2 regions of the Nonomuraea sp. NPDC050547 genome follow, and region 2 is predicted to be linked to the other one. Evidence: predicted binding sites of a transcription regulator. Region 2 holds the regulator's gene; the other holds the start of a gene.
What was found. Region 2 encodes HrcA, which represses chaperone genes, less so after heat shock. Its sites were predicted from a motif close to TTGGCACTCTCNNNNNGAGAGTGCCAA; they were not measured.

Region 1: the regulator HrcA is predicted to act here: its motif matches at 11,975-12,001, upstream of groES (co-chaperone GroES).

Annotation. Positions count from the first base shown of each region.
Region 1 is NZ_JBITGW010000020.1:79,492-93,645, forward strand. Features, by position in the region: gene ACIBHY_RS41130 (response regulator transcription factor) at 1-633, shown strand, start outside; gene ACIBHY_RS41135 (sensor histidine kinase) at 630-1,721, shown strand; gene ACIBHY_RS41140 (hypothetical protein) at 1,699-2,082, opposite strand; gene ACIBHY_RS41145 (TetR/AcrR family transcriptional regulator) at 2,114-2,686, opposite strand; gene ACIBHY_RS41150 (dihydrofolate reductase family protein) at 2,756-3,331, shown strand; gene ACIBHY_RS41155 (GuaB3 family IMP dehydrogenase-related protein) at 3,388-4,506, opposite strand; gene guaB (IMP dehydrogenase) at 4,510-5,991, opposite strand; gene ACIBHY_RS41165 (LuxR C-terminal-related transcriptional regulator) at 6,442-7,452, shown strand; gene ACIBHY_RS41170 (DUF5319 domain-containing protein) at 7,656-8,033, shown strand; gene ACIBHY_RS41175 (hypothetical protein) at 7,994-8,437, opposite strand; gene ACIBHY_RS41180 (sigma-70 family RNA polymerase sigma factor) at 8,434-9,069, opposite strand; gene groL (chaperonin GroEL) at 9,873-11,492, opposite strand; gene groES (co-chaperone GroES) at 11,574-11,888, opposite strand; gene ACIBHY_RS41195 (NAD-dependent epimerase/dehydratase family protein) at 12,047-12,907, opposite strand; gene ACIBHY_RS41200 (MarR family winged helix-turn-helix transcriptional regulator) at 13,013-13,510, shown strand; gene ACIBHY_RS41205 (Uma2 family endonuclease) at 13,600-14,154, shown strand, end outside.
Region 2 is NZ_JBITGW010000014.1:111,750-125,903, reverse strand. Features, by position in the region: gene ACIBHY_RS32360 (acyl-CoA thioesterase) at 1-402, opposite strand, end outside; gene ACIBHY_RS32355 (hypothetical protein) at 399-695, opposite strand; gene ACIBHY_RS32350 (DUF6297 family protein) at 729-2,159, opposite strand; gene ACIBHY_RS32345 (ATP-binding cassette domain-containing protein) at 2,156-2,770, opposite strand; gene ACIBHY_RS32340 (hypothetical protein) at 2,873-3,145, shown strand; gene ACIBHY_RS32335 (MOSC domain-containing protein) at 3,189-3,812, shown strand; gene ACIBHY_RS32330 (glycoside hydrolase family 18 protein) at 3,881-5,137, opposite strand; gene hemW (radical SAM family heme chaperone HemW) at 5,235-6,455, shown strand; gene ACIBHY_RS32320 (hypothetical protein) at 6,478-6,861, opposite strand; gene ACIBHY_RS32315 (hypothetical protein) at 6,858-8,465, opposite strand; gene ACIBHY_RS32310 (DUF4870 domain-containing protein) at 8,548-9,276, opposite strand; gene ACIBHY_RS32305 (DUF3097 domain-containing protein) at 9,273-10,082, opposite strand; gene ACIBHY_RS32300 (hypothetical protein) at 10,100-10,999, opposite strand; gene hrcA (heat-inducible transcriptional repressor HrcA) at 11,143-12,156, shown strand; gene dnaJ (molecular chaperone DnaJ) at 12,168-13,307, shown strand; gene ACIBHY_RS32285 (16S rRNA (uracil(1498)-N(3))-methyltransferase) at 13,336-14,067, shown strand; gene ACIBHY_RS32280 (hypothetical protein) at 14,072-14,154, opposite strand, start outside.

The sequences.
Region 1 (14,154 bases), on a different contig from region 2:
CTGACGGTCGCCGCCGGGCTGCGGCGCGAGGGCATGGCCGTGGACGTCGTCTTCGACGGCCACGCGGCGCTGGAACGCGCGGCGGCCAACGCCTATGACGTGGTCGTCCTGGATCGCGACCTGCCCGGCGTACACGGGGACGAGGTCTGCAGGGCGCTCGCCGCCGGCGGCCGCCCGGCGCGGGTGCTCATGCTGACCGCGGCGGGAACGATCTCCGACCGCGTCACCGGCCTGGACATCGGCGCCGACGACTACCTGCCGAAGCCGTTCGCCTTCGCCGAGCTGGTCGCCCGGGTACGCGCGCTGGCCAGGCGGGCGCTGCCCGCGCTGCCGCCGGTGCTGGTTCGCGGCGGGCTCAGGCTGGATCCGTCCACCCGGGTCGCCACCCGCGACGGACGCCGGCTGACGTTGAGCCCGAAGGAGTTCGCGGTGCTGGAGCTGCTGCTGGCCGCGCAGGGCGCGGTGGTCTCGGCTGAGCAGTTGCTGGAGCGCGGCTGGGACGAGTTCGCCGACCCGTTCACGCAGACCGTGAAGGTGACGATCAGCCGTCTGCGCCGCAAACTCGGCGACCCGCCGCTGATCGAAACCATCCCCCAGGCCGGATACCGCATAGGAGGATCTCTCAGCCCATGAAGACCGTGCGGTTCCGCCTGACCGCGCTCTACAGCGGCCTGTTCGTGCTGGCCGGGGCGCTCCTGGTCGTGCTCACCTATCTCCTGGTCGAGCACTCCCCCTTCCCCGGCCCACCGGCCGCCCCCGTCCTGCCGGGCGGCGGCGCCTCGACGGCGGTGACCGTCCGCGAACCCGCGCTGGGCGCCCTCCGGGACCCGGCCGTGTCCAGGCGCCTGCTGGTCAACTCGCTGATCGCGCTGGGCGCCATGGCCGTGGCCTCCCTCTGGCTGGGGTGGCTGGTCGCCGGGCGGGCGTTGCGGCCGCTGGGCGTGATGACCGCGACGGTACGCCGCATCACCGCCGACCGGCTGGATCGCCGCCTGTCGGCGACCGGGCCCGACGACGAGCTCAGGGAGCTGGCCGACACCTTCGACGAGCTTCTCGACCGGCTCGACGCGGCCTTCACCGCGCAGCGCCGCTTCGTGGCCAACGCCTCGCACGAGCTGCGCACGCCGCTGACCCTTCAGCGGGCGATGGCCGAGGTGGCACTGGCCGATCCGGACGCCGACGTGGTGGCGCTGCGGGCCGTACTGGAAAGGCTGCTGGCCGCGGGCCGGCACCAGGAGCGGCTCATCGAGGCGCTCCTGACTCTGGCCCGCGGCCAGCAAGGGCTCGGCCGGCGGGAGCCGCTCGACCTGGCCGCGGTCGCCGAGCCGTTCCTGGACCATGCGGGCGTTCGCGCGACCCTGGCTCCCGCGCCGGTCTCCGGTGACCGCGCCCTCCTGGAACGCCTGGTCGCGAACCTGGTCGACAACGCCGTGACGTACAGCGGGCCGGGCGGCCTGATCGCGGTGGAGACCGGCGCGAACGACGCCACGGCCACCCTCCGCGTCGCGAACTCCGGCGCGGTGATCCCGCCCGAGCAGGTTCCGATGTTGGTGCAGCCGTTCCGGCGCCTGGAGCCGGGGCGGCGGGCCTCGGGCGACGGCCTCGGGCTCGGCCTGTCGATCGTGGCCGCCATCGTCGAGGCCCACCAGGGCACGCTCGACCTCAGCGCGCCGCCCGAGGGCGGCCTGAGCGTGGGCGTCACCCTGCCACGCCGTCCTTGAGGCGTTCGTGCGCCTCGTCCCAACCGGCGGGGGCGGCGGCCGTCCAGAACTCGAACGCCGATGCCGCCATTCCGCTCTTGTACGCCTGGACGATGCCGCGGTGCGGTTGCGCCCCGGCGTACGCGCCGAGCGCCGCGCGGTCCGTCCACGCCGACAACGTCCAGAAGGTCTTCCTGAACGGCGCCGCCTTCAACGTGGCCCCCACCGCCCCCGCGCTACGCCGGGCCTGCAGCAACATCCGCATCGCCTGGAACAGGAACCCGGGCACCTGGGCCAGGCTCTTCAGCTCGAATCGGGACGCCATCACCTGTACGTCGCCCGTGTGACCGGCAGCGGGTCCCGGCACCCATGGAGTCATCATGCATTAGATAGTAGCACTATCTAATAAGATGTCAACGGCCGATCAGACGCTCCACCAGCACGTCGACCAGCTCGTGCACCTCCTGCTCCGAGAAGAGGCCGGGCAGCGTCAGCCGTTCCATGATCAGCCAGTTGAGCGCGAGCATCAGCGTCACCACCGTGGCGGAGTCGCCCGGCAGGCCGGAGGCGACGTGATTGGCGATGTTCTGGTCGACGTCAGCGCGGATGCGCTTGGTGACGACCTCCCGCAGCTCCGGGCGGCGCGTGGACTCCAGGCGCAGTTCGAGCAGGGCCAGGAAGCCGGTGTTGAAGGCCATGACCCGGGCGACCAGTTCGTGCATGAGCCGGGCGAAGTGCGCACGATCCTGATCCCCCACGTCCAGCTGGGCCATGGTCTCGTCGTCGGGCAGCAGCCGCTCGTAGATGCGGCCACCGGCCTGGGTCAGGAGGTCGTCGCGGCTGGTGAAGTAGTTGGACGCGGTGCCCGTCGGCACCTCGGCCGCCGCGTCGACCGCGCGGAACGTCAGCCCGCGCGCCCCCTCCTTGGCCAGCACCTCGATGGCGGCGTCGACCAACGCCTGCCGCCGCTCCGGGTTCTTCCGCACTTGACACCACTCCACCTGTAGTACTACGTTGAAACCACTTCAAACAGAGTACTACATACGGAGTTAAGAATGCGAAAGCTTGTCTACTACGTCGGCGTCTCCATCGACGGCTACATCGCCGGCCCCTCCAACCAGTGGGACTTCTACCCCGTCTCCGACCAGATGTCGGCCTGGATCAACGCCCGCTACCCCGAGACCCTGCCCACGCACGTACGCGCGCACGTCGGCCTCGAAGGCACGCCCAACCAGCGCTTCGACACCCTCGTGATGGGCCGCGGCACCTACGACCCCGCCCTGGAGATCAATGTCACCAGCCCGTACGCCCACATGCGCCAGTACGTCGTCTCCACCACCCTGGGAAAGATCGACGACCCCACCGTCGACCTGGTCACCGAGGACCCCGTCGGGCTGGTCAGGCGCCTCAAGGCCGAGAACACCGGCATGGACGTCTGGCTGGCCGGCGGCGGCAAGATGGCGGCCAGCGTGCTCCCGGAGATCGACGAGCTGATCATCAAGAGCTACCCGGTCGTGGCCGGCGACGGCGTGGCGGCCTTCTCCGGCGGCTTCGACCCGACGCTGTTCACGCCCACCCACCGCGAGAGCTTCGACAACGGGGCCCAGGTCACCTGGTTCACCCGTGGCTAGCCGTACACGGAAAAGGACCCGCACCCCGAGGGGGCGGGTCCTTCGTGTCGCGGACGTCAGCGCTGCACCGGCGCGACCACGACCTCCACGCGCTGGAACTCCTTGATGTCGGAGTAGCCGGTCGAGGCCATCGTGCGCTTCAGCGCGCCCATGAGGTTCATCGAGCCGTCGGCCACGCTGGAGGGCCCGTGGAGGATCTGCTCCAGCGTGCCCACCGTGCCGAACTCCACCCGGCGCCCGCGCGGCAGGTCGGGGTGGTGGGCCTCCGAGCCCCAGTGGAACCCGTGGCCCGGCGCCTCGGCCGCCCTGGCCAGCGGCGAACCGACCATGACCGCGTCGGCGCCGCAGGCGATCGCCTTGGCGATGTCCCCGGAGGTGCCCATGCCGCCGTCGGCGATCACGTGCACGTACCGGCCGCCGGACTCGTCCATGTAGTCCCGGCGGGCGGCGGCCACGTCGGAGATGGCCGTGGCCATCGGCACCGCCACGCCCAGCACGTTGCGGGTGGTGTGGGAGGCGCCGCCGCCGAAGCCGACCAGCACGCCGGCCGCGCCCGTGCGCATGAGGTGCAGCGCCGCCGTGTGCGTGGCGCAGCCACCGACGATCACCGGGACGTCGAGCTCGTAGATGAACTGCTTGAGGTTGAGCGGTTCGGCCTTGCCCGAGACGTGCTCGGCCGAGACGGTGGTGCCGCGGATGACGAAGATGTCGACGCCCGCGTCGATGACCGTCTTGTGGTACTGCACGGTGCGCTGCGGCGACAGGCGCACGGCGGCGGTGACGCCGGAGGCGCGGATCTCCTCGATGCGCCGGCCGATCAGCTCTTCCTTGATCGGCGCCGCGTAGATCTCCTGGAGCCGCTTGGTGGCCGCGGCGGAGTCGAGCGCGGCGCACTCCTCCAGCAGCGGCGACGGGTCCTCGTAACGCGTCCAGAGCCCTTCGAGGTCGAGCGGCGCCAGGCCGCCGAGGCGGCCGATCTCGATCGCGGTCGCCGGCGAGACGACGCTGTCCATGGGCGCGACCACGACAGGCAGCTCGAACCGGTAAGCGTCGATCTGCCAGGCGATCGAGACCTCTTCCGGGTCACGGGTACGCCGCGAGGGCACGAGGCCGATCTCGTCGAGCGCGTACGCCCGGCGGCCCGTCTTGCCCCGGCCGATCTCCACCTGAGTCATGTTTTACCTTCTGTGGTAGTTGGGAGCCTCAACGGTCATCTGGATGTCGTGCGGGTGGCTCTCCTTGAGGCCCGCCGCGGTGATCGGCATGAGCTCGCAGTCGGAGTGCATCTGCGCGATCGTGCGGCATCCTGAGTACCACATACCCTGGCGCAAACCGCCCACCAGCTGGTGGGCCACCGCCGAGACCGGGCCGCGGTAGGGCACCTGTCCCTCGATGCCCTCGGGGATGTATTTGTCCTCGCCGCCGACGTCCGCCTGCGCGTAGCGGTCCTTGCTGAAGGACATGCCGCCGCGCTCGCGGTTGCGGACCGCGCCGAGCGAACCCATGCCGCGGTAGGACTTGAACTGCTTGCCGTTGATGAAGATCAGCTCGCCCGGGGACTCCTCACACCCGGCGAGGAGCGAACCCAGCATGACCGAGTCGGCGCCCGCCGCGATGGCCTTGCTGATGTCGCCCGAGTACTGCAGGCCGCCGTCGCCGATCACCGGCACACCCGCGGGACCGCAGGCGAGCGAGGCCTGATGGATGGCGGTGACCTGCGGCGCGCCCACACCGGCCACGACGCGGGTGGTGCAGATCGAGCCGGGGCCCACGCCCACCTTGACCGCGTCGGCGCCCGCGTCGACGAGCATCTGCGCGCCCGCCCTGGTGGCGATGTTGCCGCCGATCACGTCGACCTTGCTGTTGGCCTTGACCGTGGCGATCATGTCGGCCAGTCCCTTGGAGTGACCGTGGGCCACGTCCACGACGACGACGTCGACACCGGCCTCGATCAGCGCCTTGACCCGCAGTTCGGCGTCGGGGCCCACGCCCACCGCCGCGCCCACGACCAGGCGGCCGCCCGCGTCCTTGGTGGCCAGCGGGTACTGCTCGCTCTTGGTGAAGTCCTTGACCGTGATGAGCCCGCGCAGCCGTCCGCCGCCGTCGATCAGCGGCAGCTTCTCGATCTTGTTGCTGCGCAGGAGCGAGAAGGCGTCGTCACGCGACACGCCCACCGGCGCCGTCACCAGCGGCATCGGCGTCATGACCTCGCGCACCGGGCGGCTCTGGTCGGTCTCGAAGCGCATGTCACGGTTGGTGACGATGCCGACGAGGATGCCGTCGCGGTCGGTGACGGGCACGCCCGAGATCCGGTACGTGGCGCACAGCCTCTCGACGTCGGCCAGCGTGTCGTCCGGCGTACAGGTGACCGGATTCGTCACCATCCCCGCCTCCGACCGCTTGACCAGGTCGACCTGCTGGGCCTGCTCCTCGATCGACAGGTTGCGGTGCAGGATGCCGATGCCGCCCTGCCGGGCCATGGCCACCGCCATGCGCGCTTCGGTCACCGTGTCCATGGCCGCGGAGACCAGCGGGATGGCGAGCGTGATGTTGCGCGACAGCTGTGTGACGGTCTCCGCCTCCCCCGGTTGGAGATCCGAATACCCCGGCACGAGCAGCACGTCATCGAAGGTCAACCCCGTTTGGGTGAATTTGGACATGCTGCGGCCCCCTCCTGCCAATGCGCTGATGCGACAAGTTTAGGGCCTGCCTGCAAACGGAACCGCGCGGGTCCGCAAGATGGGGGTGAGAATGCGCCGGGGGGACGATGACCCCCACGGACCGCCGTCTCCCCGGCGCCCCCGGAGAGGCACAAAAGTGCCGGAGGAACCGGCCGGTCGGTGATCCGCCCGGTTCCTCCGGCCACCGGCATCTGGTCGGACGCGCTCTACGCCACCGAACCCCCCTCCGCGTCCTGATGGCCGCGTCGCCCGACCCTTGATGCCGACGCTGGGTTAAGCCTGCGTTACTCATGGGCACACCGCAATGTGAAAACGTGCAATTGCACGAAGTTGCACCCCCGCCGAAGGAGTCAGAGCAACACCCGGACAGAGGTCTGGTGCCGGGTTATTCTCGCCGCACGCCCGTGTCCCCCCTACGGAGCCCCCCACATGCGTAACGAGCCCGCCACCGTTTCCGATCCACTCGAGACGCTGGGCCTCGACCCGGCACAGACCGCGCTGTACACCGCGGTCCTACGCCTGCACCGCGCCACGCTGGCCGAGCTCGCCGAGGCCATGGACGGCCCGGCCGACAGGGTCGGCAGGCAGCTCGAGGACCTCGTCCGGCTGGGCGTGGTGGACGAGCGGTCCGGCGAGTACCTCGCCCGGCACCCGGCCGCCGCCCTCGGCCGGCTGATCGCCGAGCGGCTGGACCGGCTGGCCGAGGAGAGCCGGCGCATCGACTCCGCCCTGGGCTCGATCCGCGGCCTCATCCACGACTACGACGCCGGCCGCCACTACCAGAGCGGCCCCTTTCCGGTCGAACTGGTCAGTGGGGCCGACGTGCTCTACGAGAGCGTGGTCGGCATGGCCGTACAGGCTCCTCCGCTGGAGTTGCTGATCGCCATCCCCGACGAACGCACGATGACCGACTTCGTCCGCAAGTTCGCCGACCCCTGGATCGACGCCCAGCGGCGCCGCCTGCTCAGCATGCGCGCGGTGATCCCGGTGGCGACCCTGACGCTGCCAGGTGTCCGCGACCAGCTCACGCGCCTGCTGGAGTCCGGCGGAAGGGTCCGCACGCTCGACCGGGTACCCAGCTGGTTCATGACCGCGGGACCCGAAGCCGCCGGCCTGCCCGCTCTGTGGGGCGGCGGCCTGCCCGACCACGCCTACAACTTCTACCTCGTCCGCGCGAACATCGTCGTCGGCGTCCTGCGCTCGCTCTTCGAGGAGCTGTGGAGCCGCTCCGTCCCCCTGCCGTGGGGGCGGCGGGGCGACGGCATGGTCCAGGTGCTGCGGCTGGCCGCGCAGGGCATGTGCGACGACTCGATCGCCCGCCAGCTCGGCGTCTCGGTCCGCACCGTCCGCGCCCGCTTCGCCGACGCGATGGCCGAACTGGGGGCACAGTCCCGCTTCCACGCCGGGGTCGAAGCCTCCCGCCGCGGCTGGCTCGGCTGACCCGGCCTTTCCGGTACGCCCCGCGCCGCCGGCAGGCACGCCGTCCGAGGGACCGGAGGTGTCGACGGACCTGAGCGTGGTCGGCGCTTTGGCAGGGGGTTTGCCGGTGTTTCGGGAGCTGTGGTCCCGGGGTGAATGCGGCACAAGTGGTCGGTGCGGTGCTTATTAGTGCCCAGGCTGCGTTAGGTCACTATGGTGGAAAGGTGCTGGAAGACGTCCCCCGCGACCCGTTCGCGGACGATCCGAACGATCCTTCCTCGGCCATGGGCGAATTCGACGACCCGGAGCCGCTGACGGCGGCCGAGCGCGACGAGGCCATCACCGACCTGGCCGACGTGGAAGTCTTTCGCTCGCTGCTGGAGCCCCAGGGCGTCCTCGGACTGGTCCTCGACTGCCCGGAATGCGGCGAACAGCACTTCTTCGACTGGGAGCTGCTCCGCGGCAACCTCCGCCAGATGATCGACAAGGGCCGGCCGCAGGTACACGAGCCCGCGTTCCACCCCGACCCCGCCGACTACGTGACCTGGGAGTACGCGAGGGGCTACGTCGACGGCGTCATGGACACCGAAGAGCGCCGCTGATCGTCGAGGTCGTGCCGCAAGGCCGCGAGCAGCCGTAGCGCCGGATCCGTCGCGTCAGGCTGGTACCCGAGCGCCAGAGCATCCAGAAACGCGTCGGTCTGCTCCTCGGCCGTCAATCCCCCGAGTTCCCACTCCCCGGCCACCGGCCCAGAGGAATCCCCCGCGTCGGCCACCGCCCCGCAGGCCACGACCACAGGCCCGGCCGGCTCGGGCAGCCCAGAAGGACATACCGGCAAGCCCCCGGACACAGGATCGTCCGAGAGCTTGGGTGAGCCGTCAGCCGCCGCGCGGGCCGAGCCGCCGGATGACGGATCGGCCGGGACGTGGGACGACGGGCCGGTCGAGCTCGGGGGCGTCCGGTCGCCGTACGCGGCCGCGCCCTCCACGTGTTCCTCCGGCGTCAAGCCGACTCCAGCTCGGCCATCTGCCGCAACCTGGCCAGCGCCCGATGCTGGGCGACGCGGACCGCTCCTGGTGACATGCCGAGTACATTACCGGTCTCTTCGGCCGACAGTCCTGACACCACCCGCAGCAGCAGGAGTTCGCGCTGGTTGGCGGGCAGCCGGGCCAGCAGCCTGCGCGCGTGCTCGACCTCGATGTAGCGGACCACGGTCTCTTCCGGCCCCGGGCCCTCGTCGGGCCCGTCAGGAAGATCCTGCGTGGGTACGGCGGAGCGCACCGAACTCCGCAAGGCGTCGGCCACCTTGTGCGAGGCGATGCCGAAGACGAAGGAGGCGAAGGGCCGGCCCATGTCCCGGTAGCGCGGCAGTGCGGACAGCACCGCGATGCAGACCTCCTGGGCCACGTCATCTGCAATGTGATATTGCCCAGAAACCCGGCCCAGCCGGGCGCGGCAATAGCGCACCACCATCGGCCGCAACTCGCCGAGCAGGGATTCGATCGCAGAACGATCGCCCGCAACGGCGAGGCTCGTCAGTTCTCTTAGGTCGGAGTCATCCGTCCGTGCCGGAAGTCTCGACGCGAGCCTTACCCCAATTTTGGCGTCGGCGACGCTTCCCTCGCTCACGTTAGGCATGATGCCCGCCCTGGTCCGGCCTGTCGTCATGGCGAACGGCTACGGATTGGTCACATTGAAGAGACGATAACTACCCGTAATCGGACGACCACACTAAGCCTTTCTATGGAGTCGGAATATTTCACCCGATTCCCCGAAATGCGCGAAAATTGTCACGGGCGCGAGACGCTTTACTCCATAGGTTGGTTTACCGCAATAACCCAACTTTCCACATCTGGACATCCACCGGTCGCCGCCTCTACGCATGAGATCGCCCACCGGACCTCATGCGCTACATACGCCTCATGCTTATAAGAACTCATATACAGGCATGAACCACCCAGACGGGCACGATACGCGCGTAACGGCGGCCAGCCCCGCATCACCGGAGGAGCGTCACCCTGGACGGAGCCCGGCCCTGTGCGACGGGTGGGGGTAGGGCGGCTGGGCCGTAGCGGAAGGGCCGCAGAACACGCCCCAGCCCCGCCAGGGGCGCCCCCAGCACGGACGCCCACCCCGAGAACCCGCCCTTCACCCCGAACGACCGGCCCCACCACCGACGCACCCCTCGAAACGGACGTCAACCCTCGAAGACAGCCCGCCCTGAAGACAGCCCTCACGGGAGGACAGCACGCACAACTGACGCCACGCACGGAAGACAGCACGCACAGCGGATGGCACGCGCGGGAAGACAGCACGCAAACACCGCAGGAACGCGAAACGGCCCGCACCGGCGAGCGGTGCGGGCCGTGGCGACCTCAGGGCCGTGGCGGCCTCAACGGGCCTTGGCGACCTTGAGAGGTCAGTGGCGATCCAGGAAGCGATCAGTGGCCGTGGCCGTGACCGTGACCGCCGCCGGCGGCGGGGGCCTCCTCCTCGGGCTTGTCGACCACCAGGGCCTCCGTCGTGAGCAGCATGCCGGCGATGGACGCCGCATTCTGCACCGCCGAGCGGGTGACCTTGACGGGGTCGATGACGCCCTGGTCGATCAGGTTGCCGTACTCGCCGGTCGCGGCGTTGAGGCCGTGGCCCGCGGACAGCTCCGCCACCTTGTGGGTGACGACGTAGCCCTCGAGGCCGGCGTTCTCGGCGATCCAGCGGGTCGGCTCGACCAGCGCGCGGCGGACGACGCCCACGCCAGTGGCCTCGTCCCCGGTGAGGCCGAGGTCGTCCAGCTCCTTGCCGACGTGGATCAGCGCGGTGCCGCCGCCGGAGACGATGCCCTCCTCGATCGCGGCGCGCGTCGCGGAGATCGCGTCCTCGAGACGGTGCTTCTTCTCCTTGAGCTCGACCTCGGTGGCGGCGCCGACACGCAGCACGCACACACCGCCGGCCAGCTTGGCCAGGCGCTCCTGCAGCTTCTCGCGGTCCCAGTCGGAGTCGGACTGCTCGATGGCGAGCTTGATCTCCTTGACCCGGTCCTCGATCGCCTGCGCGTCGCCGGCGCCGTCCACGATGGTGGTGGCGTCCTTGGTGACGACGATGCGGCGGGCCGTGCCGAGCACCTCGAGACCGACGTGCTCCAGCTTGAGCCCGACCTCCTCGGCGACGACCTGGCCGCCGGTGAGGATGGCCATGTCCTGGAGCATCGCCTTGCGACGGTCACCGAAGCCCGGGGCCTTGACGGCCACGGAGGTGAACGTGCCGCGGATCTTGTTGGTGACCAGGACGGCCAGGGCCTCGCCCTCGACGTCCTCGGCGACCACGAACAGCGGCTTCTTGGTCTGGGCGACCTGCTCCAGCAGCGGCAGGAAGTCCGCGATGGAGGCGATCTTGCTCTGGGTGAGCAGCACGTAGGCGTCCTCCAGGACGGCCTCCATGCGCTCGGGGTCGGTCACCATGTACTGCGACAGGTAGCCCTTGTCGAACTGCATGCCCTCGGTGAACTCGAGCTCCATGCCCATGGCGTTGGACTCTTCGACCGTGAGGACGCCGTCCTTGCCCACCTTGTCGAACGCCTCGGCGATGAGATCGCCGATCTTGGCGTCCTGGGCGGAGATCGTCGCGACGTTGGCGATCTCCTTCTTGTCGCCGACCTCGCGGGCGCTGGCGATCAGCTTGTCGCTGATGGCCTTGGCGGCCTTGTCGATCCCGCGCTTCAGCGACAGCGGCGAGGCGCCGGCGGCGACGTTGCGCAGACCTTCGCGGACCATGGCCTGGGCCAGGACGGTCGCGGTGGTGGTGCCGTCACCCGCGATGTCGTTGGTCTTGGTGGCCACTTCCTTGGCGAGCTGGGCGCCGAGGTTCTCGTAGCGGTCTTCCAGCTCGATCTCGCGAGCGATGGTCACGCCGTCGTTCGTGATCGTCGGAGCACCGAACTTCTTGTCGATGACGACGTTACGGCCACGCGGGCCGAGGGTTACCTTCACGGCGTCCGCGAGGGCGTTGACGCCGCGCTCAAGAGCGCGCCGCGCGTCCTCGTCGAACTCCAGGATCTTCGCCATTTGGTTGAAAGTCCTCTCCTAGCGTCGAAAGCCCCGGTCGCCTCTGCTGAGAGCTGCGTCCGGGGCCCGACACATACCGGCTTACTTCTCGATGATCGCGAGAACGTCGCGGGCGGAGAGCACGAGGTACTCCTCGCCGCCGTACTTGACCTCGGTGCCGCCGTACTTGCTGTAGAGGACGATGTCGCCCTCGGAGACGTCAAGCGGAATCCGCTTGTCGCCGTCCTCGTCCCAGTTGCCCGGGCCCACCGCGAGGACCTTGCCCTCTTGCGGCTTCTCCTTGGCGGTGTCTGGGATGACCAGGCCGGAAGCGGTGGTCTGCTCGGCCTCAAGCGGCTGGACCACAATGCGGTCGCCGAGCGGCTTAACGGGAACCTTAGTGGCGGTCGTCACGATCGGACCTCCCCTTCAGATTTGAATGATCTAGAAGAGGCGACCAGCGGGGCCTGCCGTCGCGGGTGGTAGACCTGCCTCGTCGCACGTTGGCACTCTCAAGGGGAGAGTGCCAACACGAAACATATGCAAGAGGGGCTTGACAGTCAACACGAACCGGCTCAGCGGGCGTAAGAGCCTTCCCGCAGCTCGGAGAGGATACCCGGCCTGCTGGGGGCCCATCCGAGTGCCGCACGGGTTCGCGCAGAGCTGACACGCTGGCTGAGCGCGAGCGCTTCGGCGAACGGCAGGCCCACGACCCCCGCCGCCTCCTCCACCGGCCACGACAGCACGTCCGCGCCCTCATCGGCCCCCGCCGACCGGGCAGCGGCCGAGGCCACCAGGGCCAGCGGCACGTGCTCCTCCGCGATCCCGTGGTAGATCGCGCCGGGCCGCCCCTTCTCCACCGCCGTCACGATCAGCTCGGCCAGGTCGTCCACGTGCACGAACGTCGAGCCTTCCCCGCCCTCGCCCACGTGCACCCCGCGCCCGCGCTCGGCCGCCCAGCCGCGCAGCATCGCCGCGATACCGCCGCCGCGCCCGTGCACCAGCCCCGGCCGCACCACCACGCCGCCCGCGCCGAGCACCAGATCCTCCACCTTCGGCCGGTACCCCACGATCGGGATCGGGTCGGCCGCGCTCTCCTCGTGCCCGTCCTCGGTCGCGCCGAGGACCCACACGCCGCTCACGTACACCACCGGCCTGCCCGCGCCGAGCAACGCCCCGATCACCTGGAGGTCGGTCGCCTCATCGCCGGTGAGCTGCGCCGCGTGCACGACCGCGTCGACGTCCGGCGTCACGGCCGCGGTGATCGACGCCGCGTCGGACAGGTCCCCGTACCTCTCCTCCGGTACGGCGGGCAGCCGCCTGCCCCCGTCGGCGGCCGGCCGTACCAGCGCCACGACCTCATGACCGCGGCCGGCGAGCTCCTCGACGAGCGCGCCCCCGACGTACCCCGTCGCGCCCAGCACCAGAATCTTCATCGCTCTTCCACTCCAAACACTTCGACATCGAAACTTTCGACGTGGTGGACAGTAGCCCGCACCCTCGAACATTTCAACCTCGAAGTTTTTGATAGTGTGCACAGCATGCGAGACGCAGTGGACGCGATCACGAAGCAGTGGGCCGCCACCCGCCCCGACGTGGACGTGAGCCCGATGGGTGTGGTGGGCCGCCTGTCCCGCGCCTCGCGCCTGCTGGAGCGGGGCATCAAGGAGTTCTTCGCCGAGCACGGGCTGGAGCCGTGGGAGTTCGACATGCTCGCCACGTTGCTGCGCGGCAACCCGGAGCACACCATGTGCATGAAGGACCTGGCCGCCTCCGCCCTGGTCAGCCCCGGCGCCCTGACCAACCGCATGGACCGCCTGGTGGAGCGCGGCCTGGTGCGGCGCTGGCCGCTGGAGAGCAACCGCCGCATGGTCCTGGTGGCGCTGACCGAGGAGGGCGAACGCCTGGCCGGTGACCTCCTGGCCCTCCACGTCGCCAACGAGGCGAGACTCCTGTCCGCCCTCACCCCCGCCGACCAGAAAGCCCTGGCCGAAACCCTCCGCAAACTCCTGGTCTCCCTGGGCGACACGGAGCTGTGAATGGGGGAACATCTCTCCTAGAGGAAAGCGCAGCAGAACGTGGTTCGATGACCACGAACGGCGACGACACCGACCTTACAGTGAGTGATGTGACCGCCACGATGGACCGCACGAGAGACGTACTCGCGAACTGGCCCTACCCGCCGGACGGCGGCTGGACGTCCGACGATCTCGATCTCCTGCCTCAGGACGGGCCCAACGGCGAGCTGGACCTCTTCAAGCGCGTCGAACTCATTGACGGAGCCCTCATCCTCATGTCCCCCCAACGCCGCTTCCACGAACGCGTCATCTCGAGCTTGCGCTCTCTCCTCACCGCGCAGGCTCCCGAAACCCTGGCCGTAGCAACGCAGATGGACGTCAAGATCGACAGGAGACAGCGCCCCTGCCCAGACGTCGTGGTGATCGACGCGGCGGCCGACAGCGACAGCGCGAACTCCTACCCCTCGGAGGCCGTCCACCTTGTCGTTGAGGTGGTCTTCCCCGAGTCCCAGTACCGGGACCGGGAGGTAAAGCCGCGCATGTACGCCGACGCCCGCATCAAGCACTTCTGGCTGGTCGAAGAAGAGGAGGGCAAGCCCGTCATCTACACATATGTGCTGGACGAGGTCACGCACTTCTACCGCGCCGACGTCACCCACCACGGC
Region 2 (14,154 bases):
CGCGGGCTCCGAGGCCAGCGCCCGCCAGCGCGCGGCCGGGTCCGGCACGAGGCGGCGCTCCCGCAGGTCGAGGAGCCCGCCGACGCTGGTCAGCTCGGCCGCCAGGCCGCCGTCCTCGTGCCGGTACTCCTGCACGATCCTGAACGTCTTGCCCGCACCCCACTCGAACCCGCAGCTCACCTCGACCTCGTCGCCGCCGCGCAGTTCGCGGTGGTATCGAATGGTGTTCTCGAGCGTGATCGGGCCCACGCCCGACGCGAGCAGATCCTCGACGGTGATCCCGGCCGCGCGCAGGCACTCCCATCGCGCGTGGTCGCCGTACTGGTGGTAGACCGCGCCGTTCACGTGGCCCTGCGTGTCGAGTTCATATCCGCGTACGGCGATGCGTACCGCGAAGCTCATGACCGTTCCTCCAGCCAGTCGTGCGATCGCCCGGTGAGGTAGCGCAGGCCGTCCTCGCCGATCGCGATCCAGTCGCCGCGGGCCCAGCCGCCGGTGGTCTGCGGGGCGAAGCCGTGCTTCCTGAACAGCGCCGACGCCTCCTGCTTCGTCAGCCCCCTGCGCCCCCATTCGGCGATGACGCGGGCGGTGCGCTCCGGCTCGTCGGGCTCCTCGGGGCCGCCCAGGGCGGTGGCGAGCTCCTCGAATCCTTTGGCGATCTGCCGGAGCGCGGCCTGCGCCCGTGGGACGTCCATGCCCACAATCGTACTGCGATCGCTAGCGATTGCCTAGCGATGTTGGCGGCTCAGATAGCCCGCGAGCACCGCCGCGCCCACCACGGCCTGTACGGCGAGCAGCACGCCGGAAAACCCCGCCACCAGCGCGATCGCCATCGGAAAGCAGCCGATGACCGCCAGATCGAGCCCGGTAAGACCCCAGAACAGCGGCCCGGTCGGAATCGCGCCCGCCCCCGTGTCGAGGATCGGCATCGCATGGTTCACCGGAGCCCGCCTGGCCATCCGCAACGCCGCGGCGGCCAGCGCGGGCGCCGCCAGCGGCGCGAACCACACCAGCGCCCCCGCGGACCCGGGCAACCACACCAGTGCCGCCCCCATCCACACGGCCGCCAGCACCGCCGGGAGCACCGCCCGCGCCGCGAGCAGCCCGCGCCCCGGCAGCGCCAGCAGGCGGGCCAGCGCCGGATTGTCGGCGTCCCAGCGCGCCCCCGACACCGCGGAGGCCGCAGCGGCCAGCCCACCGACCAGGACGAGCACCGCCACCAGCGCCACCGCGTCACCTCCGGTCGCCCGGGCCATCAGCGCGGGCGCCGCCGTCGAGCCCGCCAGGACGGCCAGCCGCGCCGGCCGCCGCGCCAGCCGCAGCACCTCCTGCCACGCGGGCGCGAACACCGCGGGCAGGCCGGGCCACGGCCTGCTGCGCAGGCGGGCGCCACGCCAGTGGTTGTCCTCGGCGAGCCGGCTCAGCAGGCTCGGATCCAGGCTCACGGTGGCGTTGGCCAGATGCCCGGCCCTGGCCGATGACGACAGCAGGCGGCGGGCGGGGATGCGCACGAGGGCCGAGCGGGCCTGCCGTACCAGGAAGGCGGAGACGAGGACCGGAACGGCCGACCAGGCGGCCGCCGGCACGTGGTGGCCCGCGACCAGCATCAGGACGACCGCGGCCAGCACCAGCGCGGCGATCACCGCCCGCAGCGCGAGGTCCCACGGGTCGGAGGTCTGGGCCAGCACGGCCAGCGCCATCCCGCCCGCGCTCACCGAGACGCCCGCCACGAGCGCGCCGGCCAGCCGCCAGACGAGGAAGTCGGGCGCGCCGGTCACCGCCAGGGCCGCCAGTCCGAGACCGGCGCCGACCACGAGGCTGACCAGCAGCAGCGTCCGCGCGGAACGCCCCAGCACGCCGCGCCGGTCAAGAGGGGACAGCAGCAGCCAGGCCGCGTCCGCCGCCGACACCACGACGGGACCGATCGTGCGCGCCGCCCACAGGAAGCCCGCGAACACGAGCGTCACCAGCGCCAGCCCGGCACCCACCTGCTCCGGCGGTGGCGGCGCGGCCATGGCCTCGAACGCGGCGGAGACGGGCTGGGCCAGCATCGCGCAGCCCATCGCCAGCCCGAACAGCGCCGCGTAGCGGTCGCTCAGGCTCCGCCGCCGCCCGGACCTGGCCCGGACGAGCTCCCTGATCTCGCGCACCCCGGTCATCGTCCGCCCACCCGGGTCGCGAGGGAGACGTGGCGGGCGCGGGCGGCGAGGTCGGGGTCGTGGGTGGCCATGATGACGGTGCCGCCGCCGGCCGTGTACTCCAGCAGCAGGGCGCCCAGGCGCTCGCGGAAGGCGGTGTCCAGGCCGCGTTCCGGCTCGTCGAGCAGCAGGAGGCGGCTGGGCCGTACCAGGGCGGCGGCCAGCGCGAGACGCTGGCGCTGGCCCGTGGAGAGGTTGAGCGGGACGGCGTCCGCGCGCGGACCGAGGTCGAACAGCTCCAGCGCCCGCTCCACGCTCATGCGCGGCCCATCGTGTACGGCCAGCACCAGCTCAAGGTGCTCCCGGGCGGTGAGACCCGGATACCAGGCCGGTTCGTCCCCCGTCACCGCCACCCGCTGCCAGAACGCCGCCACGTCGGCCGGAGGCGCACCGAAGACCGTGACCTCCCCGCTCGTCGGTGGCTGGAGACCGGCCAGGCAGCGCAGCAGCGTGGACTTGCCGGACCCGTTCTCGCCCACGATCGCGACCAGCTCACCTGGTCGTACGACCAGGTCGTGGCCGGTGAGGACGGGATTGCCGCCGAGTTCGACGGTCAGGCGGACAGTGGTCACGAGGGGATCGCACACCGTTCGACCCTACCCGGCGCGGGATTTTTGTCGGTGCCGCACTCTAGCCTTTCGAATCTCGAACATGAGTGCGACAGGAGGAGTGTTGTGATCGCTGCTGAGCGGTATGAGAGGGCGGCCCTGCTGGGTGTCGCGATCGCGGAGGAGACGCGGCGGCTGCTCCGCCTGCATCTGCGCCCGGCCGAGGTGGCCGCCGACGGCACGGTGGGGGTGGAGGTGCCCTATCCGGACGCGGCGGTGGTCCGGGCGGTGCTCGACGTGGCCGCCGAGTGCTTCGGTGAGGAGGGCGACGGGGAGGAGGCGCGGGAGGCGGCGCTGTCGACGTTGTTACAGCTGGCCGACCTGAGGCTGAGCCGGTGACCGCGTGCGCCCCCGCCTCACGGGGTCGGTTACCGTCGGAGCCATGCGGCTGATCTCAGTGAACGTGGGGCGGGCGGTCGACGCGGAGTGGGCGGGCAAGCTGGGGCGCACCGCCATCGACAAGAAGGCGGTCACGCGCCGGGTCGGCGTGCGGCGGAACGGGCTGGAGGGCGACGAGCGGGCCGACCAGCCCAACCACGGCGCGCCCACGCAGGCCGTCTACTCCTATGCCCGCGAAGACTATGACTGGTGGGAAGGGGAGCTGGGGCGGGAGCTGCGCGACGGCCAGTTCGGCGAGAATCTCACCACGTCCGGGGTGGACGTGTCGGGGGCGATGCTGGGCGAGCGCTGGCGGGTCGGCACGGCGTTGCTGGAGGTGAGCGGGCCGCGCATTCCGTGCGTGGTGTTCCGCAACTGGATGGACGAACCGGGCTGGCTCAAGCGCTTCACCGACGCCGGCCGGGTGGGCGCGTACCTGAGCGTGGTGGAGACGGGCGAGCTGGGCGTGGGCGACCGGGTCGAGATCGTGGCCCGCCCGGAGGGGAGCGTCACGGTCGCCGAGTCCGTGCTGGCCTACCACGGCGACAAGGACGTCCTGGCGCGCATCCTGGCCTTTCCCGGCCACGGCTCCTACTGGGACCGCCGCGCCGAACGCCTCATGCGCTGAGACGCCGACCGGCGGGGAGCGGCGCACGGGCAGCCCCCCGCTGGTGCGGCCCGTGCGCCGTCCCGCCTCTAGCGCAGGACCCTGTACAGGGCGGAGGTGAGCGAGGCCTTGGCGTCGTCACCGTCGATGGACCACATCATGTAGCCGCCCAGGCCCTTGTGCCGGATGTAGGCGGCCTTCTGCAGCATCACGATCGGGTCGTCGTAGGTCCAGAACTCGTTGCCGTCGTACAGCCACACGGCGCCGGTCCTGACGTCGCGGTAGCGCTTGCCGGGCTTGGCGAGGATGTCCTTGTAGTCCTCGGAGCCCGCCTCCCACTTGCCGGGCGCCGCGCCGGTGGCGGGCTGGTAGACGCCGTCCTTGGCCGGGCCCGCGGGCACGCCGGTCCAGCCCTTGCCGTAGGCGGGCACGCCGGCGACGAGCTTGCGTATCGGTGCGCCGCGCTCCAGGTAGTAGTTGACCGTCTGGTCGAGGCTCTCGCGGATCTCGTTGGGGTCGCGGCGGTCGTTGTAGAGGTTGGAGTGGTGGCCGGTGATCTTGTCCCACGGGCCGTGCAGGTCATAGCCCTGGATGGTGGCGTAGTCCAGGTTGCGGAAGACCTTGCGCACCTCGAGGCCGGCGTCGATGACGCGGGTCGCCGCGGGCAGGAACGCCGTGATCAGGGCGGAACGCTTGTAAGCGTTCATCTGCGACCTGAGCTCGGCGACGAAGGCGGTGAAGTTCTGCTTGTCCTCGGGACGTACGACGTTGCCGGGGGCTCCGGGGTAGCCGGGCCACTCCCAGTCGAGGTCGATGCCGTCGAAGACGCCGGCGCCCGTGCCGTCGGCCAGGCCGGGCAGGTTGCCGCGCAGCCACAGGTCGATACAGGACTTGGCGAGCTTGCTCCGCGATTCCGCGGTGAGGACCGCGTCGGAGAAGTACTTGGAGCCGGTCCAGCCGCCCAGTGAGATCAGGACCTTGAGCTTGGGGTGCTTGGCCTTGAGCTTCTTGAGCTGGTTGAGGTTGCCGTTGAGCGCCTGGCCGGGCGCGTCGGCCACGCCGTCCACGCTCTGCTCGGCGGGCACGGGACGCTGCCAGTCGGCCCAGGCGTCGGCCGAGTAGCACTCGGCCTGCTGGTTCACGAACCCGAAGGCGTAGTTGATGTGAGTGAGCTTGCGGGCCGCCCCGCTGGTCTCCATGTCCTTGACGTGGTAGTTGCGGCCGTAGACGCCCCACTGGACGAAGTAGGCGACTCTCTTGTAGTCGGAGCCGTGGGTGGCCTCTGCCGGGGCTGACACCACCGTCATACCGAGTAAGAGGGTGAGAGCGAGCAGGACTTTCTTCACGCGGCGTCTCCTGAACTGATAGGAAACTTTCCTTTAAGATGCCCTGACAGTAGGACGGTGTGATCGGGCAGTCAATGGCAGAAGGCAGACTGGAGGGGTGCCATCCACCCTGCCCGACGGCGATCCCGCGCCCCCGTCCGGAGAGCTGCCCGAGAGCGCCCTGCGCGGCCTCGGCGAGCGCCCGTTCGGCTTCTACGTGCACGTCCCGTTCTGCGTGACGCGCTGCGGCTACTGCGACTTCAACACCTACACCGCCGCCGAGCTGGGCCCCGGCGCTTCGCACCGGGACTACGCCGACACCGCCATCGACGAGGTACGGCTCGCGCGCCGCGTGCTCGGCACGGCCGACCTGCCCGTCGAGACGGTGTTCCTCGGCGGCGGCACCCCCACCCTGCTGCCCGCCGGCGACCTGGCCCGCATCCTGGCCGCGATCGACGAGGAGTTCGGCCTGCGCCCCGGCGCGGAGGTCACCACCGAGGCCAACCCCGAGTCCGTCGACCCCGAATATCTGGCCGAGCTGCGCGCGGGCGGCTTCAACCGGATCAGCTTCGGCATGCAGTCGGCCAGGGAGCACGTGCTGAAGGTGCTCGACCGGCACCACACACCGGGGCGGGCGGCGCAAGCCGTACGGGAAGCTCGGCAAGCCGGGTTCGCGCACGTCAACCTCGACCTCATCTACAGCACCCCGGGAGAGAGCGACGACGACTGGCGGGCCTCGCTGGAGGCGGCGATCGCCGCCGGGCCCGACCACGTCTCCGCGTACTCGCTCATCGTCGAGGAGGGCACCCGGCTGGCGGCCCGCATCAGGCGCGGCGAGCTGCCGATGCCCGACGACGACGTGGCCGCCGACCGCTACCTGATCGCCGACGAACTGCTGGCGAAGGCCGGATACTCCTGGTACGAGGTGTCGAACTGGGCCGATTCCGAGGCCGGCCGGTGCCGGCACAACCTGCTCTACTGGACCGGCGGCGACTGGTGGGCCGTCGGGCCGGGGGCGCACAGCCACGTGGGCGGCACCCGCTGGTGGAACGTCAAGCACCCCGCCGCCTACGCGCAGCGGCTGGCCCAGGGCGTCTCCCCGGCGCACGCCAGGGAGGTGCTGGAGGACGCCGACCGCGAGGTGGAGCGGCTGATGCTGGAGCTGCGGCTGATCACCGGATACCCGCTGGCCGACGTGGCGCCCGGCGCGAAGCTCGCCGTGGCCAGGGCCGTGGGGGACGGGCTGCTGGAGCAGGAGACGTTCAAGGCGGGCCGCATGGTGCTGACCCTGCGCGGACGCCTGCTCGCCGACGCCCTGATCCGCGACCTCACGCTCTGACCACCGCCCCAGGGAGGAAGCGTCACAGGAGTGCGGCGACCAGGTCGGCGATCGGGCCCAGCGCGGCGGCGAGGGCGGTGACGGGCGCCAGGCGGGTGCCGAGCCGGTCGAGGGCGGCCGTGACCCGGGCCGGGTCGCGCTCCCCGGGTTCGGCCTCGGCCTCGGCCAGCACCTCCTCCAGGTCGCGGCGGGCCTGCCGGGCCTGTGGCAGCTCGGCCTCGTGCGCCCGCACGAGGGCCAGGAGCGCCTCCACCTGACTCCGCAGCCGCTCCAGTTCCTCCCGCGGGACGGAGCGCGCCTGGCCGGACTGGAAGACCGAGCCCTGGCCGCCGATGTTGCTGCCGGTGAACGTGCCGCCGCTGACGACCGTCCCGTAGTTGGGCGCCCGCGGGTCGGGCGTGCTCACGCGGCCCCCTTGCCGGCGGGCGCGGCGAACTGCGCGCCCTGGCCGCCGATGTTGGATCCGTTGAACGTGCCGCCGTTGACCACCGTGCCGTTGTTGATGACGGCGGCGATCTGCTGCCGGTACGCGGCGGTGTCCACGCCGCGCTGCTCCAGGAAGTCCAGCACCGCGTTGTTCAGCCGCTCCTCCACGAGCTTGGCGTACTTGAACGCGTCCAGCCCTTCGAGGAAGGTGTTGATGCGCGGCTCGGCCCCCGCCTCGCGCAGGCTGACCCTGGCTCCGTAGTCGTAGACCACGTACTTGTCCGGGTCCTCGGGCAGCCGCATCGCCATGAAGATCCGCCGCAGCAGCCGGGCGGGCGCGCCGACGACGTCGCGGGCCAGCGCGAGCGGGGCGCGGCTGAGCGCGGCCAGCACGAGCGCCGCGCCGGCCTCCCTGGGCAGCTCGTCCACCACCCGGTAGGCGCCGCGCACGGGCGGCAGCGCCGTCACGATGAACTCGGTGTAGAGCATCCGGCCCTCGACGGCCAGATGGATGAAGATCGACACGGTGGTGTCGCGGTCCTCGGCGGGCAGCACCTCCTCGCCCTCGACGTCGGTGACGGCCGCGCCGCTGGTGCCGACCACGATCCAGCGGTAGTGGCGGGCGCCCGACTGCGGGTTGCGGATCACCGCCTGGAGCTCCCGGTCGCCGAGCTGGTAGCGGGGCCGGGTGCCGTGCAGGAGCGGGTGCTCGCCGTGGAGCTGGTTGAGGCGGCCCTGCGCGATCACGTGGTCGAGGATGTCCAGGTGGACGGGCATGGCGGGCTCGGCGGCCGTGCGCATCTGGCTGAGCCGCTCGCCCACGAACTCGTGCAGGTCCACCGCGTCCACCATGGCCGGCGCCCGGCCCGCGTCGCCGGTGCGCCGGTCGAGCTCGGCCGCGATCGTCCAGGCCCGCATGAGCTCGCCCGCGCCGACGAACGGGTTCTCGCCGGAGTAGAGCGTCAGGTTGCCGTGCTGCGCGAGCTTGACCTCCGTCATCCGCGGGCCCGCCTCGGCTCCGGTACGGCCCGCGCCCGGCCGCAGCCGCTCCGACAGGATCCGGTAGACGCGCACCCGGTAGGCCAGCACGGTGGCGATGGCGGCCAGGAGCATCAGGGGCGCCATCCAGCCGGAGCCGCTGTCCTCCTCGATCCCCGAGCCGCTCGCGCCGAGATATCTGGTCAGCAGCAGCGCGGGCACGACCACCAGGGCGAAGAAGCCGACCACCAGACCGGCCACGAGGACGGGACTCAGCCGCCTGCGCCGCCCCAGACCGCCGAACCCGCCGGAGGCGAAGGCCGCCAGCGCGCCCAGGACCGTGAGCCACGGCGTCGTGGCCTGGAAGTCGAACAGCAGGGCGAGCAGCAGCATCACCGTGACCGCGGCCTCCCTGACGGTCAGCAGCGACCGCGAGTAGAGGCAGTGCCGCAGCACGGGGCCCAGGTCGAAGCCGCCGACCGACGGCGCCACCGCGTGGTGGCGGCGCTCGATCAGCGCGTACAGCGCCCGGTCGCGGAAGCCGGGATCCAGGTAGGCGGCGGCTGCCAGGTATCTGGTGGTGTTGCGCAGGCGCTCGTGCACCATGACCTCCCCGTGAGTGACCCGTCCATCGTCACCCGGGGAGCTGGGATCATTCCGGAGAGTGATCGAACCGTGATTCTCCGTATTACTTGATCATGCGGATGCTGATCGGGTAGCGGTAGTTCTCGCCCTTGTTGGTGGCGATGGCCGCCTGGATGTGGAAGATCAGCGAGACGACCCAGACCACCGGCAGCAGCAGGAAGCCGATGATGACGATCGTCAGGACGAAGGAGACGATGTAGCCGATGAACATCGTGATCTGGAAGTTCAGCGCCTCGGCCGACTGGTCGCGGACGTAGGGCGACTCGTCCTTCTTCATCAGGTAGATGACGAGCGGGCCGATCCAGGAGACCAGCAGGCCCAGCAGGTGGGACAGCATGGCCATCGTGGTGTCGTCGGTGCCGGGGCGCGGGCCGTACATGCCGGGGGTGTGGGGCTGGGGGGCCGCCGGGTAGCCGTAGCCGGGCGGGGGCTGCTGGGGGTAGCCGTAGCCCTGGGGGCCCGACGGCTGCTGCCCGTAGGGGTAGTCGGCGGAGGGCGGCTGCTGGGTGTACCCGCCTGAGGGCTGCTGGCCGTAGCCTCCCGAGGGAGGCTGGGCGTATCCGCCCGGCGGCTGCTGGCCGTACCCGCTGGGGGGCTGCTGAGCGTAGCCTCCCGAAGGCTGCTGGCCGTATCCGCTCGGGGGCTGTTGACCGTAGCCACCCGGAGGTTGCTGACCGTAGCCTCCCGAGGGCGGCTGGCCGTGGTCGGGGATGTCGGAGCGCTCCACCCGGCGGGTGGAGTCGTCGTCAGGCTGGGGATGGTCCTGGCTCATGATGCCTCCGTGACAAAGTCGATCAGCTCCTCGACCCGGCCGAGAAGCTCGGGCTCGAGGTCGGAAAAGGTCGAGACGGCGCCCAGGATGCGCCGCCACGCCGCGGCGGGCTCCACGCGCCAACCCAGAGCGGCGATCACGCCCTCCTTCCACGGCACCCCGCGCGGCACGTCCGGCCAGCCGGGGATCCGCAGGACGGACGGCTTCACCGCCTGCCAGATGTCGATGTACGGGTGCCCGACGATCAGCACGTCGGGCGAGCTGACCTGGGCGGCGATCCGGCTCTCCTTGGAACCGGGCACCAGGTGGTCCACCAGGACCCCGAGCCGCCTGCCGGTGGACGGGCCGAACTCCGCGACGATGGCGGGCAGGTCGTCCACGCCCTCCAGGTACTCCACGACCACGCCCTCGACCCGCAGGTCGTGGCCCCAGATCTTCTCCACGAGGGCGGCGTCGTGCACGCCCTCGACGTAGATGCGGCTCTCGCGGGCCACGCGGGCGCGCAGGCCCTCGACGGCGATCGAGCCCGACGCGCTGCGCCTCGTCCCGCCCGCCGCCGGGGCGACCGGCCGCACCAGCGTCACCGGCCTGCCCTCCAGCAGGAACGCCGCGGGCGCGAGCGGGAACAGGCGGCGCTTGCCGAAGCGGTCCTCCAGCGTGACGGCCTCCTTGTCGCAGGCCACCACGGCGCCGCAGAATCCGCTGTCGGCGTCCTCCACGACCAGGTCGGGATCCGCCGGGACCTGAGGGATCTTGCCCTTGCCCGGACGCCGCCAGTTCCCCGCGAGCACATCACCGTCGTACACACGGGGACCGTAGCAAATCACCCGCCCATCGCGAGGCGCTTGCGGTGGCCGCTGCGGCGCACCAGCACGATGACCGTCCACACCACCGCGATGAGCACGCCGACCGCGGGCAGGATGAACAGCGCGGCCACGCCGCCCATGATGCCGCCGGCCGCGGAGGCCAGGTCCTTGCCGACGCCGAAGCGGGTCTGCGCGTCGGGCTCGATCGTGCAGCTGATCTGGTAGTCACCCGCGGCCGGGGCGTTGACCAGCGCGATCAGCTCCCAGCTCGTGCCGTTGAGCTCGACGGTCTGGTTCACGGGAGTGGTGACGAGCTTGGCGTTGCCGTTGATCTGGCACTCCCAGCTGACCTGGGTGCCGCGCGACAGGTAGAGCGCGGGCCGGTCGGCCGGGTCGATGGTGACCGTGGCGGGCTGGCCGGGCTGGAACGTCTTGCTCGGGGCGGCGCCGCTCACGCCGCTGGTCACGCCGCCCGCGAACAGCGCGATGCCGGCGATCACGAACACGACGGCCACGCCCCAGGCCGCGGCGATCTGCCACAGGGGCGGGCGCAGCCGCTTGCCGTCCACCGGCGGGGGGAACGGGGGCGCGCCGCCGTAGGGGGGCTGGCCGAACTGCTGCTGCCCGAACTGGGGCTGCTGGCCGAAGGGGGGCTGGCCGTACTGGGGCTGCTGTCCGTACTGGGGTTGCTGTCCGTACTGCGGGCCCGACGGCGGCTGGCCGTACTGGGGACCTGAGGGCTGCTGGCCCTGCTGGGGGCCCGACGGCGGCTGGCCGTACGGCGGGCCGCCCGGAGGCCCGTACTGGGGACCGCTCTGCGGCGGGGGGCCGTACGGGGGTCCACCCTGCGGCGGAGGCTCGTACGGAGGCTGCTGAGGAGGCTGCCATCCTCCACCCTGCCGGAAATCATCACTCATACCGGCAAGTGTGGCCGTACCGGCTTGCCGTCCGCTAGCACGAGGGTTATCGCACCTTGTGGGTGAGAGCCGTACACTTGGCACTCGGGAACACCGAGTGCCAGACCTGGCGTTTCCCAAGGGAAGAGGTAGGAGGTGCACACGTGCTCGACGACAGGAAACTCGCGGTCCTCCGCGCGATTGTCGAGGACTACGTGTCCACCAACGAACCGGTGGGCTCCAAGGCGCTGGCCGAGCGCCACAACCTCAAGGTCTCCCCGGCCACGGTGCGCAACGACATGGCCGCGCTGGAGGAGGAGGGGTACATCACCCAGCCGCACACCAGCGCGGGCCGGGTGCCGACGGACAAGGGCTACCGGCTCTTCGTCGACCGCCTCTCGCAGATCAAGCCGCTGTCCACGGCCGAGCGCAGGGCCATCGAGACGTTCCTGGCCGGCGCGGTCGACCTCGACGACGTGGTGACCCGCACGGTGCGGCTGCTGGCGCAGCTGACCAGGCAGGTCGCGGTGGTGCAGTATCCGACGCTGACGCGCTCCAGCGTGCGTCACGTCGAGCTCGTGCCGCTGAGCGAGCGGCGGATCATGCTCGTGCTGATCACCAACACGGGCCGGGTCGAGCAGCGCGTCGTCGAACTGCCCGAGGTCATCGAGGATCCCCGGATCGCGCACCTGCGCGCCGTGCTCAACGCCTGTCTCGACGGGTGCGGGCTGGCCGAGGTGCCCGACCTGGTGGCCGATCTGCCGGAACGGCTTCCGGTGGAGGACCGGCCGGTCGTCGCGACGATTCTGTCGGTCCTGCTGGAGACGCTCGTCGAACGGCACGACGAGAAGATCGTTTTCGCCGGTGCGGCCAACCTGGCCGGCGCCGACTTCACCATCGGCCTGCGCGACGTCCTCGAAGCGCTGGAAGAGCAGGTCGTCCTCATGCGCCTGCTCGGCGAGACGACAACGGACACCCCGACCGCGCTCACCGTGCGCATCGGAGCGGAAAACCCCTATCTCCACGGTACGTCCATCGTCGCCACCGGATACGGTTCTGGCGACAACCAACTGGCCCGGCTGGGCGTCCTCGGCCCCACGAGGATGGACTACCCGGTGACCATGGGCGCCGTGCGCGCAGTGGCACGCTACGTCAGCCAGATCCTGGCTGCTTCTTAAGAGGTCGATAAGTGGCAAACAGCGACTACTACAGCACCCTCGGGGTGCGCCGTGACGCCAGTCAGGACGAGGTCAAGAAGGCCTATCGCCGGCTGGCCCGTGAGCTGCACCCGGACGTGAACCCCGATCCCGCGACGCAGGAGCGTTTCAAGGAGATCACGCAGGCGTACGAGGTGCTGTCGGACCCGCAGAAGCGCCAGATGTACGACCTTGGCGCCGACCCCTTCGCCGCCGCCGGCGCGGGCGCGGGAGCGGCCGGTTTCGGTGCGGGCTTCCCCTTCAGCGACATCATGGACGCCTTCTTCGGTACGGCGGGCGGCGGGCGCGGCCCCCGCTCGCGTGCCAGGAGGGGGCGCAACGCCACCATCCGCGTCGAGCTGGACCTGCGCGAGACGGCGTTCGGCACCACGCGCGAACTGGTCGTCGACACGGCCGTGGTCTGCGAGGTCTGCCAGGGCGCCGGCGCGGCGCCGGGCACCCACCCCGACACCTGTGACATGTGCGGCGGCAGGGGTGAGGTCTCCCAGGTCACCCGGTCCTTCCTGGGCCAGGTCATGACCTCGCGGCCGTGCCCCCAGTGCCAGGGCTTCGGCTCCATCATCCGCAACCCCTGCCAGGAGTGCGCGGGCGACGGCCGGGTGCGCACCCGCCGTACGATCAAGGTCCGCATTCCCGCGGGCGTCGAGGACGGCACCCACATCCAGCTGGCCGGAGAGGGCGAGGTCGGCCCCGGCGGCGGCCCGCCCGGAGACCTCTTCCTGGAGATCGTCGAGCGGCCGCACGAGATCTTCGAGCGGCGCGGTGACGACCTCCACTGCACCGTCCAGATTCCGATGACCGCCGCCGCCCTCGGCACCGTGCTGACGGTGGAGACGCTCGACGGCGCGGAGGAGGTCGACGTCCGCCCCGGCACGCAGTCCGGCCAGGTGATCTCCATGTACGGCCGCGGCGTGCAGCGCCTCAACGACTCCGGCCGCGGCGACCTGCTCATCCACGTCAACGTGGAGACGCCGGGCCGCCTCGACCCGGCCCAGGAGGAGCTGCTGCGCGAGCTGTCGAAGCTGCGCGGGGAGGAGCGCCCGCCCGGCAAGTTCGCGCCGGGCCAGCAGGGCTTCTTCTCCCGCCTGCGAGACGCGTTCAACGGCCGCTGACCTCCTTGTACGGCGAGCGGATGCGGCCATGAGCGTTCCGGTGTTCCTGGCCGGGCGCGAGACGTTCGGCGGCGATGAGACGGTGCTCGACGGCCCGGAGGGCCGCCACGCGGCGGCCGTCAGGCGGCTGCGGGCGGGTGAGCGGGTCGACCTCACCGACGGCGACGGAGCGGTGGCCGAGTGCGTCGTGCGCGAGGCGCTCAAGGACCGGCTGCTGCTCGACGTGCTCAAGCGTTACGAGGTCCCGGCTCCCGCGCCACGCGTGGTCGTCGTCCAGGGACTGCCCAAGGGCGACAGGGGCGAGCTGGCCGTCGAGATGATGACCGAGGCCGGTGTCGACCGCATCGTGCCCTGGGCGGCCGCGCGCAGCATCACCCAGTGGAAGGGCGACAAGGTCGCCAAGGCGCTCGGCAAGTGGCGCGCCACCGCGCGGGAGGCGGGCAAGCAGGCACGGCGCTTCCACGGAGCCGAGGTGGCCGATCTGGCCTCCACCGCTGAGGTGGAGGCGTTGCTCGGACGGGCGGCGCTGGCTCTCGTGCTGCACGAGGAGGCGGCGGAGCCGCTGTCGCGGGTGAGCCTGCCCGCCGGCGGGGAGATCGTGCTCGTGGTCGGGCCCGAGGGCGGGATCTCGGAAGGCGAGCTGGCCGGGTTCGTCGCGGCGGGAGCCGTACCGGCGCTGATGGGGTCCACGGTGCTGCGGACCTCGACCGCGGGAGTGGCCGCGGCGGCGGTGCTGATGGCGCGCACGGGGCGCTGGTGAGACCTCAGCTCACCTGGTTGGAGGTCAGCGGCGTCGTCAGGTCGGTGGGTGGCGCGGGCGGCTGGTCGTCCGGCGGGCACTCCTCCG